Regions from separate parts of the Erwinia sp. AC075 genome, predicted to be linked through region 1. Evidence: riboswitches for the same ligand, from Rfam matches in the RefSeq annotation. Region 1 holds a riboswitch; each other region holds the start of a gene.
The links. A riboswitch is a leader RNA that binds a small molecule or an ion and turns the genes downstream of it on or off. The one in region 1 is predicted to bind thiamine pyrophosphate.
Positions count from the first base shown of each region.

Region 2: linked by a shared signal. The riboswitch ahead of thiM (hydroxyethylthiazole kinase) and the one ahead of thiB (thiamine ABC transporter substrate binding subunit) in region 1 are both predicted to bind thiamine pyrophosphate.
Region 3: linked by a shared signal. The riboswitch ahead of tenA (thiaminase II) and the one ahead of thiB (thiamine ABC transporter substrate binding subunit) in region 1 are both predicted to bind thiamine pyrophosphate.

Region 1 covers NZ_CEEDEU010000001.1:2,911,683-2,916,573, reverse strand. The annotation lists gene thiP (thiamine/thiamine pyrophosphate ABC transporter permease ThiP) at 1-1,509, opposite strand, end outside; gene thiB (thiamine ABC transporter substrate binding subunit) at 1,485-2,471, opposite strand; TPP riboswitch at 2,513-2,619, opposite strand; gene sgrR (HTH-type transcriptional regulator SgrR) at 2,655-4,316, opposite strand; gene AC0IXH_RS13860 (sugar efflux transporter) at 4,562-4,891, shown strand, end outside.
Region 2 covers NZ_CEEDEU010000001.1:471,606-476,496, reverse strand. The annotation lists gene AC0IXH_RS02230 (FUSC family protein) at 1-92, opposite strand, end outside; partial or broken gene AC0IXH_RS02225 (class I fructose-bisphosphate aldolase) at 245-1,078, opposite strand; gene thiD (bifunctional hydroxymethylpyrimidine kinase/phosphomethylpyrimidine kinase) at 1,084-1,884, opposite strand; gene thiM (hydroxyethylthiazole kinase) at 1,881-2,666, opposite strand; TPP riboswitch at 2,702-2,804, opposite strand; gene AC0IXH_RS02210 (potassium transporter Kup) at 2,886-4,763, opposite strand.
Region 3 covers NZ_CEEDEU010000001.1:722,605-727,495, reverse strand. The annotation lists gene AC0IXH_RS03355 (TonB-dependent receptor) at 41-1,315, shown strand; TPP riboswitch at 1,434-1,538, shown strand; gene tenA (thiaminase II) at 1,604-2,299, shown strand; gene AC0IXH_RS03345 (ABC transporter ATP-binding protein) at 2,296-3,045, shown strand; gene AC0IXH_RS03340 (ABC transporter permease) at 3,042-3,809, shown strand; gene AC0IXH_RS03335 (ABC transporter substrate-binding protein) at 3,835-4,770, shown strand.

The DNA of each region.
Region 1 (4,891 bases):
ACGGTAGGAGCCAATCTGTTGATAGAGATAAAACGGCAGCGTGCGGAAATTTTCATTACCAAACAGCGCCACCACGCCAAAATCGCCAATCGACAGCACGCAGGCAAACGCCAGCGCCTGCGCAAGAGGGCGTTTTAACGCGCGTAGTTCGATCAGTTTGACGCGATTCCAGCCGTGAATATCCAGCGACAAACAGAGCCGGTTATAGCGTTCGGCAATGTCCCGCAGAGGGTTTTCCAGCACCTTCATGGCGTAAGGAATGGCCATCAGCGCATTGGTGAAAATTACGATGCCATCGGCGGCGTCCGGCAGGCCCACGGTGGCATTCAGCAGCAGAAAGAAGCCGGTCGCCAGCACGATGCCGGGCATGGCCAGAATCAACATGCCGCTCAGTTCCAGCGACTGGCCGAGCCAGACGCGCTGACGCATACGCAATTCCCGGCTGCTCCACAGCAGCATCACCGTCAGGATCACACACAGTAACCCTGCGCCAAGCGCAATGCGTATTGAGGTGAAGGTGGCCTGCCACAGTGCCGGTTGGCGTAATACCGCGGGCAGCCCCTGATTCAGGCCATCCACGATCACCGCCAGCAGCGGCGGCAGTAATAAAAGCAGCGCGGCGAAGATTAACAGCGCATCCCACACTTTGGCGCGCCCGCTGTCTTCAGGATTTCGCCAGCCGTTGATGCTTGCCGTGCCCGACGGAATCGCTTTGCTGAGCCACTGACTTAACATCACCAATCCCAGACAGCAGACCATCTGAATCATCGCCAGCAGGGCGGCACGGCCCGGATCGTAATCAAAGTTCAGCGCCTGGAAGATCGCCAGCTCGATGGTGGTGGCTTTTGGTCCGCCGCCGAGCGACAGGACGGTTGCGAAGCTGGCAAAACAGAGCATAAAAATCAGCGCGCCGGCAGGCAGAATTTGCCGCCGCAGCCAGGGCCATTCGACCACCACGAAATGGTTCCAGCCGCGTAATCCCAGCTGCGCGGCCAGCTGGCGCTGCTCTCCGGGGATCTGTTCCAGCGCCTGCAGCAGCAGACGCGCGGCTAACGGCAAATTAAAGAACACATGCGCCAGCAAAATGCCCTGCAAGCCATACGGCATGAAGGTATAGGGAATGCCCAGCAACGCGCAGAGATCGGCCAGCCAGCCCGTGCGGCCATAGACGCTGAGGATGCCAAACACCGCCACTAACACCGGCAATACCAGCGTCATCGCGCAGAGTCTTAACAGCGTGTCCCGGCCGGGGAAGCGGCGTCGGTAAAGTGCGCGGGCCAGCGGGATCGCCGGCACTACCGCCAGTACCGCGGAAAGAAAGGCCTGCCAGAAGGAGAAGCGCAGGACGTGCCAGAGATAGTCATCCTGCCAGAGATCCCGCCAGTGGACCGCCGGCGCACTCAGCCATAGCGCGCTGAATGCGGTCAGGGCCACGGCGACCAGCAGCGTCGCCGCCAGCGCACCGGGCACTAACGGGCCAGCACTCAGCGGCTGACGGCGCGTTGCCATGCACTGATCCATTGGCTACGTTGGCTGGCGACTTCCTGTGGCGTGTATTGCAGCGAGTTGGACGGGACGGTCAGGGTATCGAAACCGGCAGGCAAGGTGCTTTTCACCACCGGATACATCCAGTTGCCGGTTGGGATGCTGTCCTGGAACGGTTTATCCAGCATAAATTTCATGAATTTCTGCGCCAGTTCCGGCTGTTTGCTGCTTTTCAGCTGCCCGGCCACTTCTACCTGCAGGTAGTGACCTTCGCTGAAATTGGCGGCGGCATACTGCGATTTCTTCTCTTCAATCAGGTGGTAAGCCGGAGAGGTGGTGTAGCTCAGCACCATATCGCCTTCACCCTTGAGGAACAGCCCGTAAGCTTCGCTCCAGCCTTTGGTGACGGTGACGGTTTTCTTCGCCAGCTTCTGCCAGGCTTCCGGTGCCTTATCGCCGAACACTTTCTGCATCCACAACAGCAGGCCGAGGCCCGGGGTGCTGGTGCGGGGATCTTCATAAATAATCTTCAACGGTTTATCGCTGTTGACCAACTCTTTCAGGCTGGTGGGCGGATTTTGCAGCTTGGTTTTATCGTACACAAAGGCGAACCAGCCGTAGTCATACGGCACAAAGGTCTTATCGTTCCAGCCACCCGGAACGGTGACCTTGCTGGTGTCCACCTGGCCTGGTGCGAACAGGCCGGTTTTCTCTGCCGCATCCAGCAGATTGTTATCGAGGCCCAGCACCACGTCCGCCTTGCTGTTTTTGCCTTCCATCCGCAGACGGTTAAGCAGCGAGACGCCGTCTTCCAGCGCCACGTATTTCAGCTCGCAGCCGCAGTCTGCTTCAAACGCCTTTTTGATGGCAGGACCCGGCCCCCAGTCAGCGGAAAATGAGTCGTAGGTATAAACAGTCAGGACGGGTTTAGCCGCGAAGGCCGGGAAGGTGCTGAGGATCAGTAAAGGCAGAACTTTTTTTAACACTTTGCGTTCCTTGAAAGTTAGGTGTCGCAAAGGATCTGAGCAATCTGGAGAGTCTCAAATCCCTACGCCGGCATTATCCGGATCAGGTTCGACGGGTTTGTCTCAGCGCTGGCAGTGAAACACCGCGAACGCACCCCGTTGAGAACGGCCTATTCTAGTGATTTCCGCTGGGTAACGAAAGCATCATGCGTCGTCAGGGGCGAACCAGGCGGATTTAAAATCAAACCAGCCCAGCATATTCATTCTGACTCCGCGCATACTGCGTTGACCTTCCAGCAGCAGCCAGTGATGGAACAGCGGATGCAGCGTCCAGGTGTTGATCAACTGCTTGCCCCAGTCGGCCAGCGGCAGCTTCTGTTCGCGCCAGCGTTGCGCATCCTTTTCCCAGTCCAGCGTCACGCAATGATGCACCAGCGGGATTTCGTACAGCAGCGCAAACACGGAAAATTCCAGCGGCAGGGTGAAGTTGGCGCTGCCGAGCCAGATATCGCTTTCGGCTTCGCCACGGTGCCAGACGTCATAATCGACCTGTTGGGTGATCAACTCCACGCCCTGTTCGGCGAGGATTGGCCGTAACGCATTGGCGATGCCCTGATGCTCGACGTGATCGTTATACCAGGTCAGCGTCAGGGTGGTCAGCCCGTCGGGCTTCTGGCTGGCAGCCATATCGCGGCGATGATGCCAGCGCGGCAGCAGGCCATAAGCCGGGAACCAGTAGCGTTGATAGCCAATACCGGCATGGTTCAGCAGGGCGATTGGGTTGAACAGCGTGCTGACCCAGCGACGGATGTGTTCATCGCGACCCTGTTCGGATCGCTGGTCAAACAGCAGGAAATAGCAGCCTTCTTCCAGACGACTCTCTTCCGATTTTTCTTCCAGCCCTTTGCCTTCCAGCTTAACCCCGGCATAAACCAGCTCATCACTGATTTCCGGCAGCACCCAGATATTCACTTCATCAATCAGCGCGCGGTAACCAAAATAGTCATCAAACGCCTGGATCCTCAGTTGGGTGGTCTGATTGCGCACCACCGCATACGGGCCGGTGCCAATCGGCTGACGGGCGAAGTCCGCGAGGAATGGCCACTCTTTTGGCAGGATCATGGTGCTGACGCTGCCCAGCAGCCAGGGAAGCCAGTTGTCGGGCTGATGCAGATGAATATCCAGCGTCCAGGGCGCCGAGGACTCAATGCGATCGAAATGGGCATAAAGGCGTTGGGGCTTCAGTCGCTCAAGGGTGCTGATTATGTCGGCCATCTCCAGCTCCCGGCCATGATGAAAGTGGATCGCCGGGCGCAGATAAAACCGCCAGTGCAGCGGAGAAAGCTGCTGCCAGTGGTGGGCAATATCGGCTTCGATTTCCCCATTTTCCTCATTTATCCGCGTCAGGCTGCTAAAAATCTGACGGGCAAGGTGGGTTTCAGAACGACGCAGCGGCGTACCGGGTAACAGATTCAGTAACGAGCGATAGTACATCACCCGCAGGATATGTTTCCCCTGGCGGAAACTGCGGCCAAGATGCGAGATCAGCATCTGTCTGACCGCGTTTTTATCGCCCACCAGCTGCACCAGTTGGTCGATGCGATCGTTCTCCAGCAACTCTTCCGCCCGCTGCTGTTGCAATGCCAGCCCGGTGTAATGGAAGCTAAGCTTTGAACGTTTTCCGCGCCCGGCTTCAGCCTGCCAGTTCAGCCAGCCCTGTTCCTGCATCGCGTTCAGCAGATTGCGCATATGCCGGCGGGAGCAGCTCAGTTGTACCGCCAGATCGTTGAGCGTGGTCTCCTGCGGCTGGCCTTCGCAGCACTGCCACAGGCGGATAAACTGTTGTTGTAAGCGGGCAGAAGACATAAAAGAGGAACCCTTATCAGAAAGCAGTCTGTTTTTTCTTCCTTATATTAGGACGATAATGCCCGCAGATGAAAGAGCGGGAGACATTCTTCGAATGCGCTCTGACATTGATGATTCTGAGTATGGTGCCTTTCACCAGCCAGCCGGGTTAATACCTTGCTGGCTTTTTTCGCTGCTCCATGTTTTCTTCTATGCTTGCTGTTTGTCGACTCACATTTGTGGCGACTTTTTTTGAAGGATCAGCTATGAAATCGCTCCTCACGCGCCGTCGCCGTATCAATCCTGTTTACGTCGCCTTTATGGCCGTGTCGTTTATGGTGGGCGTGGCGGGTGCGCTTCAGGCTCCGACGCTTAGCCTGTTTCTGACCCGTGAAGTGGCCGTTCGCCCGTTCTGGGTCGGGCTGTTTTACACCATCAATGCGATAGCCGGCATTGCGGTGAGCATTCTGCTGGCAAAGCGCTCGGACAACCGGGGCGACCGCCGCATGCTGATCCTGTTTTGCTGCGTGATGGCGATTGGCAACGCGCTGATCTTTGCCTTCAACCGTGATTATCTGACGCTGATTACCTTTGGC
Region 2 (4,891 bases), 2.4 Mb from region 1:
AGGTTTAGTTTCAGCGCGATATATAAGGCGATAAAGGCGGCAATGCAGGTTTTAACGGCAAATAACCACGCATTTTTAGATAACCACTTCATTATTTACTTCACGGCTCACGTCAGACTAAAGCGCTATTTTAGCGATTTTCAGGCACGAGTGGAGAGGCTTAAGCATCGATAGTTTGTAACAAAATAATCACATAGGGTGAAAGATAAGGGGCTAATCATTGTCAACCCCTTATCGTTAGCGATTAAGCAATGGTGACGTCTTTCGCCAGATAGACATCCTGCACCGAATTGATCAGCGCCACGCCATCCTTCATCGATTTCTTAAAGGCTTTACGGCCCAAAATCAGCCCCATACCGCCCGCACGCTTGTTGATCACCGCGGTGCGCACTGACTCGGCGGTATCGGTTTCACCTGCCGCTGCGCCACCCGAGTTAATTAACCCGGCACGGCCCATATAGCAGTTTGCCAGCTGGTAACGCACCAAATCGATCGGGTTGTCGCTGGTTAATTTGCTGTAAACGCGCTCGTCGGTTGAGCCGAACTTCACCGCGTTATACCCACCATTGTTTTCCGCCATCTTCTGCTTGACGATATCGGCACCGATGGTGGCCGCCAGATGGTTAGCCTGACCGGTCAGATCCGCGCTGGCATGGTAATCCACACCCTCTTTCTTGAAGTCATTGTTACGCAGGTAGGCCCACAGTACGGTGACCATACCCAGCTCATGAGCGCGCTCAAAGGCGACGGAGATTTCTTCCAGCTGACGACGCGACTGTTCAGAACCGAAATAGATGGTGGCGCCCACGGCAACCGCCCCTAAGTTAAAGGCCTGATCGACGCTGGCATACAGGGTCTGATCGTATTGCGTGGGATAGCTGAGGGTTTCGTTATGGTTCAGTTTGACCATAAACGGAATGCGGTGCGCATAACGGCGCGACACCGAGGCCAGCACGCCATAAGTGGAGGCCACGCAGTTACAGCCCGACTCGATGGCCAGCTCGACGATGTTCTTTGGATCGAAATAGAGTGGATTGGCAGCAAATGACGCGCCCGCCGAGTGCTCGACGCCCTGATCGTCCGCTACCACCAGCGATGAAAATGGTGCACCGGGCCGATGCCCTTGCCGACTTCCAGCGAATCGGCCTGCTCCAGCGCGCCCTGTAACCAGCCCTTGGCGTCCTGCACCGTCGACACCCAGTTATCATGCCGGGGTCGCAGCGCGGCCAGCGCAGCGGAAAGCGTACAGCCGGTGCCATGGGTATGCTTTGTTGGCACGCGCGGCGCGGTAAAACGCTGCTCCAGCTGGCGGCTGAACAGCCAGTCCGGGCTTTCGGCATCGCTCAGATGTCCGCCTTTCATCAGCACCGCCTGGCAACCCAGCGCTAACAGCGCCCTTCCCTGTCGCCGCATCTCATCTTCGTTAGTGGCAACCGGACACTCCAGCAGCGCCGCCGCTTCCGGCAGATTTGGCGTGATCAGTGAAACGTGCGGCAACAGGCACTCACGCAGCGTGGCAACCGCCGTCGGCGAAAGCAGCGGATCGCCACTTTTCGCCAGCATCACCGTATCCAGCACAATCCACGGCACGGACGAGGCCTTCAGTCCTTCAGCCACCACCTTGACGATATCGCTGCTGGCTAACATGCCGATTTTTACGCTGTCGATGCGCACGTCGCTCAGCACGGAATGTAATTGTGCCGCGACAAAGTCGGGCTCAATGCGGTAAACCGACAGCACGCCACAGGTATTCTGCGCCACCAGCGCGGTGATCACGGTGGTGCCATAGGCACCCAGCGCCGAGAAGGTTTTCAGATCGGCCTGAATGCCCGCGCCACCGCTGGGATCGGTTCCGGCAATGCTCAGTGCGTTGATGCGCTTCATCCCTGAACCTCCAGAGTGAACAGCTCGTCGAGGAACAGCGCAACAAAACTGCCGGGACCCGCTGCCGCCATCGCCGCGCGTTCGCCTGCCAGGCTCATTATCCGGCAGGCGCTGGCAACGTGCGTTAACCGGTCGCCAGGCAGCGCGGCAAATCCGGCCACCACCGCCGACAACGCGCAGCCGGTGCCGACCACGCGGGTCATCAACGGCGAACCGCCAGCCACAGCCAGCACCCGTTGGCCATCGGTGACGTAATCCGTTTCCCCGGTGACCGCAACGATAGCGCCGGTGGTGCTGGCCAGCAGACGAGCGGCGTCCAGCGCCAGCGCCGAGTCATGCAGGCTGTCGACGCCGCGCCCGGAGGTTGCCTGGCGCGCCAGCGCCATGATTTCCGAGGCGTTGCCGCGAATAGCCGCAGGACGGTGTTCCAGCAGCTGCTGACAGAATTCAGTGCGGAAGGTCAATGCGCCGACGGCAACCGGATCCAGCGTCCAGGCACGCTGCGCCTTTCCGGCCGCGTGCACAGCGGCCAGCATCGCTGTACTGCGGGAATGGGTGAGCGTGCCGACGTTGACCAGCACGGCATCGGCAATGGCGCTGAACTGCGCGGCTTCGTCGGGATCAATCACCATCGCCGGCGATGCGCCCAGCGCCAGCAACACGTTGGCAGTAAAAGTCTGCACCACATCGTTGGTCAGGCAGTGAATTAACGGCGATTTTTCACGGAAGAGGTGGAGCGACGCCACGGCATCCGCCGCGACAAAGGTATGAGGTTGGTTCATGGTACAACTCCCAACCGGCGATCAAGAAGGCGATGCGGTCAGGCATCTGACTTCCCTCCGCTGGCATTATCCAGTTCAGGTTCGACGGGTTTTTCTCAGCCCTTTCTTTGGAAAGAAACGGCACCCCGAGTCATTTACTACGTGCTTTCAGCCGCCAGATTACGGGATGGCGCTTTTCTTTACCATCCCCCAGGCGTTAATCAGATCAACATTCCACCGCTACACCGGGATGCGGCGACCGATCTCCACCACACGGTCACTGGGCAGGTAGTAGTAGTCGGTCACATGCATGCCATTGCGCGCCATCCAGCTGAAAATCACGCGCTGCCAGGCCGGCAGGCCGCCGCTACCTTCGCGTGGGATGATGTTTTCATGGCCCAGATAATAGGTGACATGCTCGGTATCCAGCTCGCAGTTATCCAGTTGCGGATAGCGTAACAGTGCAGGGATGTTGGGCCGCTCCATAAAGCCATACACCGCCAGCGCGTGCCAGAAGCCCGGCGCAAGCTGGGTGACGGTTAAGCGCTCGTCGGCATTGATGCGCGGAACGTTGTCGATAGCGATCGTCAGCGACAGCACGTGCCCATGCAGTGAGCCGTTTCGCTTCACCTGCCACTGCATCACCGGCGGCGTGCCCTCTTTCTCCCGCGTCAGAAACACCGCCGTGCCCGGTACTCTGGGTATGGCTTTTTCTTCCAGCATGGCCAGGAAGTCGTCCACCGGAATAAATTTTTCGTGCACCGCCCTGCTCGCCGCTTCCACGCCGCGGTGCCAGAGCAGCATTACGCCGTACACGACCAGCGCCAGGATCAGCGGCATATAGCCACCCTCGAACACCTTACTCATATTGGCGACCAGGAAGCACAGGTCGATGACAAAGAACACGCCGGCAATCAGCAGGCTGGTGAGCCGGTTCCAGCGCCACACCTCATGCATCGCAACATACAACAGCCCGGAGGTCATGATCATCGTCAGCGACACGGCGATGCCATAGGCTGCTGCCAGCTTGTCGGAAGATTTGAAGAACACCGCGAGAAAGATGGTCACCACCATCAGCAACCAGTTAATCGCCCCGATATAGATTTGCCCGTAGCTCTCTTCGGTAGTCTGTTTAACCCGCAGCCTCGGCAGCCAGCCTAGCTGAATTGCCTGACGGGTCATGGAAAACGCACCGCTGATAATCGCCTGACTGGCAATGATGGTGGCGAGAGTGGCGAGGATCACCAGCGGGATTTGTAATACCGGCGGGCAAAGCCGGAAGAAGATATTTTGCGTCACGTCAGCACCTGAAAGCAGTAACGCTGCCTGTCCGGCGTAGTTGAGCAGCAGGCTGGGAAAGACGATAGCAAACCAGGCCAGCCAGATCGGCTTTTTGCCAAAATGGCCCATATCGGCATACAGCGCTTCCGCACCGGTGACGCAAAGGAATACGCCGCCGAGCACCAGAAAGCTGACGATGCCGTTGGAGAAGAGAAAGTCGATACCGTACATCGGGTTGAGCGCCACCAGCACCGCAGGATGCTGCACAATCCCCCAGATGCCCAGGCCGGCGATAACCGCGAACCACAGCGCCATAATCGGACCAAAGACTTTGCCAATCTTCGCCGTGCCCAGCGGTTGAATGGCAAACAGCGCCAGCAGGATCACCACCGCGCCAGGCAGGATCCAGGGTTGTGATTCCGGCAGGATGATGGTCAGCCCTTCAAGGGCAGAGAGTACCGAGATCGCTGGCGTGATCGCACCGTCGCCATAGATCAGCGCCGCACCAAAAAGCCCGGCAAACAGCACCAGCGGTCGCCGTTTATCCTTTCGTACTAATAGCGACATCAGCGCCAGAATGCCGCCTTCGCCATGGTTATCGATGCGCATCGCAAACAGGGCATACTTTACCGAGGTGATCATCACCATGGTCCAGAACAGCAGCGACAGCAGCCCGAGGATCACCTCCGGCGTGGGTCCTTCGCCCGACAAAGAGAGCACGGTTTTTAAGGTATACAGCGGGCTGGTGCCGATATCGCCAAATACCACCCCCAGCGCGCCGGCGGCAAGTACCGGCAGGCTAAGCGTATTTTCTTGTGTGTCCTGACTGGCGGTCATTGCGCCTTCCTTATGAAACCCCAATCTCTTTACACTGGCCTGGAGATGGGAAAGCGTCAACTTCGCCCAAGGACTCTTTTGGCTAACGGCCAACAATACGCTACTCTTGGGCATCATCCCGTCCTGAG
Region 3 (4,891 bases), 2.2 Mb from region 1:
TGCGGGCAGATCATTTTCAATTTTTGACAGGAAGCTATTGATGAAAACAAAGAAGGTCAACTTTGCGCTAAAGTTGGGTGCACTCGTCGTCTCTCAGGCTTTATTAATGGGTAACGCGCTGGCCGCGGCACCGGTTTCGGATTGTGATGCCGGCGTCGCCGATTCACTGACCGAAATGTTTACCTGCGGCTCGGTCCATGGCAGCCTGCGCAGCCTTTATTATTCCACCCACAACGCCTATTTCTCGCCGGGCTACTCTCAGGACACCGTCAGTTACGGCGGCAGCGTGAAGTATGCCACGGCGGAATATTATGGCCTGAGCCTTGGCGTCAGCGGCATTTTGCAACGCGGCATCTCGCATAACGATGACCACCTGATCGGTGAACTGGGGCCAAACGAGACCGGCGTCGGCGAAGCCTATCTGAGCTGGCACTATCAGGACTTCCGCATCACCGCCGGTGACCAGCGTATCAATATCCCGTTTATCGGCGACTACGACTGGCGCATCACCCCGATCCTGTTCCGGGGTGTGGACGCCAATTATGGCGACAGCGACAACTTCCTGCACGCCACCAAAATTACCCGCTATAAACCCTGGGGTGACGATCAGTTTCTCGACACCACCGCTTACACCGATGCCGATGGCCGCACTAACGGCATGTGGGGCATCGGCGGCGGACGTGCCCTGAAGCTGGATGATAAAAAGCTGACCGGCCAGCTGTGGTACGAAGAATACAATAACTACACCAAGATGGTTTACGCCGACAGCTTCCTGTCGTGGTCGGAAAATCCGTTGCAGCCCAAAATTGGCGTGCAGTTTATTCGCGGCCTGAGTCAGGGCGACGCGCTGGCGGGCGAAGTAAACAGCACCAGCTACGGCGCGCAGTATGCGATGAATTTTGTGCCGTCATTGCGCTGGTCACTGAACTGGGACCATATCGCCGCCAGTGAGAATGCCTATGGCAACGGCGCGCTGGTGACGCCTTATGCCCATAACACCTCGTCCGGCCAGTATTTTGCCCAACCGTTCTTCACCAGTACCCAGGATTTGGGGAGCGGCAACGCCTACTCCACCGATCTGAACTGGACCGCCAACAGCAATATTTCCCTCGGCAGCCGCTACTCGTTTATGGATTTGACCGCCAGCGCCGGCGCGTCCAGCAGCAATCAGTCGGAGTACCTGATTTACGGCACCTACAGCTTTGATGGCGTGCTGAAAGGGCTGAGCCTGACCGACTTTGTCGGCGTGCAAACCACCTCGACCTCTGACAAGAACTTCTGGCAGAACCGCTTAGCGTTAGAATATGATTTCTAAGCCAAAACAGGCTTAGTGGCGCTTAAACAACGGCTTTCGCAAGAAGGCCGTTTTTCATTATGACGCCAACTCGGCTGCCAGCCATCGATTGTAATCAAAAAGTAAATATCGTATAACAAGCCTCTCCGAGGGGTGTCCTTTATGGGCTGAGATGGCGACGTTAGCCGGACCCTTTGAACCTGATCTGGGTCATGCCAGCGAAGGGACGGGTTGGCAATAGCACCACTTTCGATCGTTGCCTGTTCATACCTCTGCACGCCCGGATCTCCACTCACTTTTGGAGGTCCCATGTCTGACAACATGTTTTCCCGTGGTCTTTATGGCCAGCTTCGCCAGCAAGCCGCGGCTGACTGGCAGCACTACGTTAACCACCCTTTTCTTCAGCAGTTGGCCCAGGGCACGCTGCCTGAAAGCGCGTTTCGGCGTTATCTGACCCAGGACTACCTGTTCCTGATCCATTTCGCCCGCGCCTATGCCCTGCTGGTCAGCAAGTTCCGAACCTTGCCAGAAATGCGTGCCGCCACCGCCTCGCTGAACGCCATCGTCGCCGAGCTGCCGCTGCATGTCGGTTACTGCACGCAGTGGGGCATCAGCGAAAGCCAGATGCGCAATGAACAGGAAGCGCCCGAAACCCTCAACTACACCCGCTATGTGCTGGATATCGGCCAGTCCGGCGATGCGCTGGATCTGCTGGCCGCACTGCTTCCCTGCGTCGCGGGCTATGCCGAAATAGGCCTCGGCTTGCTGCACAATCCCACCACCGTCACCGAAGGCAATCCCTACCGCTCGTGGATCGCCAACTACGGCGACGAAAACTATCTGGCCAGCGTTCAGCGGGCGATAGATCTACTGGAAACGGTTGGGGTTCAGCGCGGCGCACAAAGTCGTCTGCCGGAGCTTTCAACCATCTTCACCACCGCCACCCGGCTGGAAAGTGCCTTCTGGCAGATGGGCCTCAATGCCAGCCTGAGCAACGTGGTATGAACAGTCATGACATTGCCCGCGGCGTGATCCCGCCGGGGATTGAGGTGCGCGATCTGACCCTGCGCTACGGCGCACGGACGGTGTTTGAACGGCTGAATGTCGATATCACCGGCGGTCAGTTTGCCGCGATGCTGGGAGCCAGCGGCGTCGGCAAAACCAGCCTGCTGAAGATCATAGCCGGGCTGGCGCAGCCGACGGCAGGCACGGTCACGGGCAGCGATGGCCTGCCGGTGCAGGGACGCGTGGCCTATATGGGGCAGAAAGATCTGCTCTATCCGTGGCTAACCGTCCGCGAGAATATCAGCCTCGCCTCACGCCTGCGTGGCGAGAAGCCCGACCGCGAATGGGCTGACGAGCTGACGGCGCGCGTCGGGCTCAGCGGCTATGGCGACAGCCTGCCTGCCGGGCTGTCCGGCGGTATGCGGCAGCGAGCCGCGCTGGCCCGCACGCTTTATCAGCGTCAGCCGATGGTGCTGATGGACGAGCCTTTTTCAGCGCTGGACGCCATTACCCGCACCAGTATCCAGACCCTGGCCTCGACGTTACTGACCGGCCACACGGTGTTACTGATCACCCACGATCCGCTGGAGGCCTGCCGCCTTAGCCACCAGCTGTTGGTGCTGTCTGCGGCCGGGATTGATGATTCGCATCAGATTGCCGGACTGCCGCCACGGGCCCCTGACGATCGGCATCTGTTGCAGAGCCAGGGTGAATTATTGCAACAGCTGACCCGGGCGGCAGGATGATATCCGTAAAAGAATCGGCCTTTGGCCGCTGGCGGCGTGGCCTGACGGTGTTTATCGGCCTGATTACCGTCTGGTGGGCAATCACCCGCAGCGGCGTTCCTGCCTTCCTGCTGCCCACACCGATGTCGGTTGCCGACGTCCTGTGGACCAGCCGCGCGTATCTGGCGGCGCACACGCTGGTGACCGCGGCGGAAATCGTCAGCGGGCTGGTCGCCGGCGTGTTGCTCGGCGCCATCCTTGCGCTGTGCATGATGTTCTCCCCCCGCTTACAGCGCTGGCTGATGCCGCTGGTGCTGACCAGCCAGGCCATACCGGTTTTTGCGCTGGCACCCTTGCTGGTGCTGTGGTTCGGCTTCGGCATCAGCGCCAAGGTGGCGATGGCGGTGCTGGTGATTTTCTTCCCGGTCACCTCGGCTTTCTTCGACGGGTTGCGCCGGGTCAATAACGATCTTCTCGACCTCGCCCGCACCATGGGCGCATCCCGCTGGGCGTTATTACGCCATGTGCGGCTGATGGCGGCGCTGCCTGCGTTTGGCTCCGGGCTGAGGATGGCGGCGGCGGTGGCACCGATTGGCGCCATCATCGGCGAATGGGTCGGCGCAGGCGAAGGTCTGGGCTACGTGATGCTGAACGCCAATGCGCGGATGCAAACCGAACTCTGCTTTGCGGCACTTTTTATTCTGGTGCTGATGACTCTGCTGCTGTGGCTGGCGGTGGACAGTGCACTGCGTCGCCTGATCCGCTGGGCACCGGAAAATGACTGATCGATACCTCACTCAAGGGAAACACATGTTTAAGAAAACCCTCTGCGGCCTGCTGCTGACTGCCGCCTGTGCCCACGCCGCCAGCGCCAACGACAAGCTGACGCTGGTGCTGGACTGGTATATCAACCCCGATCACGCGCCGATCATGGTCGCGGAACAGATCGGCGCGTTTAAGGAACAAGGGCTGGAGGTGAAGATTGTGCCGCCTTCCGATCCGGCATTGCCGCCACGGCTGGTGGCAGCCAAACAGGCCGACCTGGCGATCACCTATCAGCCACAGCTGCATTTCTTTGCCGATCAGGGCTTACCGCTGATGCGCGTCGGCACGCTGATTAACTCGCCGTTAAATACGGTGATGACGCTGGATAAAAGCATCACCTCGCCGGCCGGACTGAAGGGCAAAAAAATTGGCTACTCGGTCAGCGGTATTGAACAGGCGACGCTGGGCACCATGCTCAACCATGAAAAGGTCAGTCTGGATCAGGTGAAGATGGTCAACGTCAATTTCCAGCTCAACAGCGCGCTGATGGCGGGCCAGGTCGATGCGGTGATAGGCGGCTATCGCAATATCGAAGCGCTGGAGCTGAAGCAGCACGGTAAGGATCCGCAGGTATTCAACGTTGAGGACTACGGCGTTCCGGCCTATGACGAGCTGATTATCGTGGCGAATCGCGATGAGGTGAACGCGCCGAAAATCAAAAAATTCCTGATTGCGCTGAAGAAAGGCAGCGACTACCTGCATGCCCATCCGCAGGAGAGTTGGGATGCGTTCGCCAGTGCGCACCCGGACCTTAATAATGCCTTAAACAAAGCCGCGTGGATGAAAACCCTGCCGATGTTTGCCCGCGATCCGGCCCATCTGGACAGAGCCCGTTATGACGCTTACGAACGGTTTCTTTTTGACCATAAGCTGATCAAAAAAATCACGCCGGTTAACAATTACGCGATGGAATTACGTTAAGAAATCGTAAAGCCCGCCAGTCGATGCTGGCGGGCGAACAGATGTTACAGGCCATTTCAAGCTGCTGATTACCCTCGGCTATCTGGCATTATCCTGAAAAGCTTTCCCCCCAGGCTTTCTT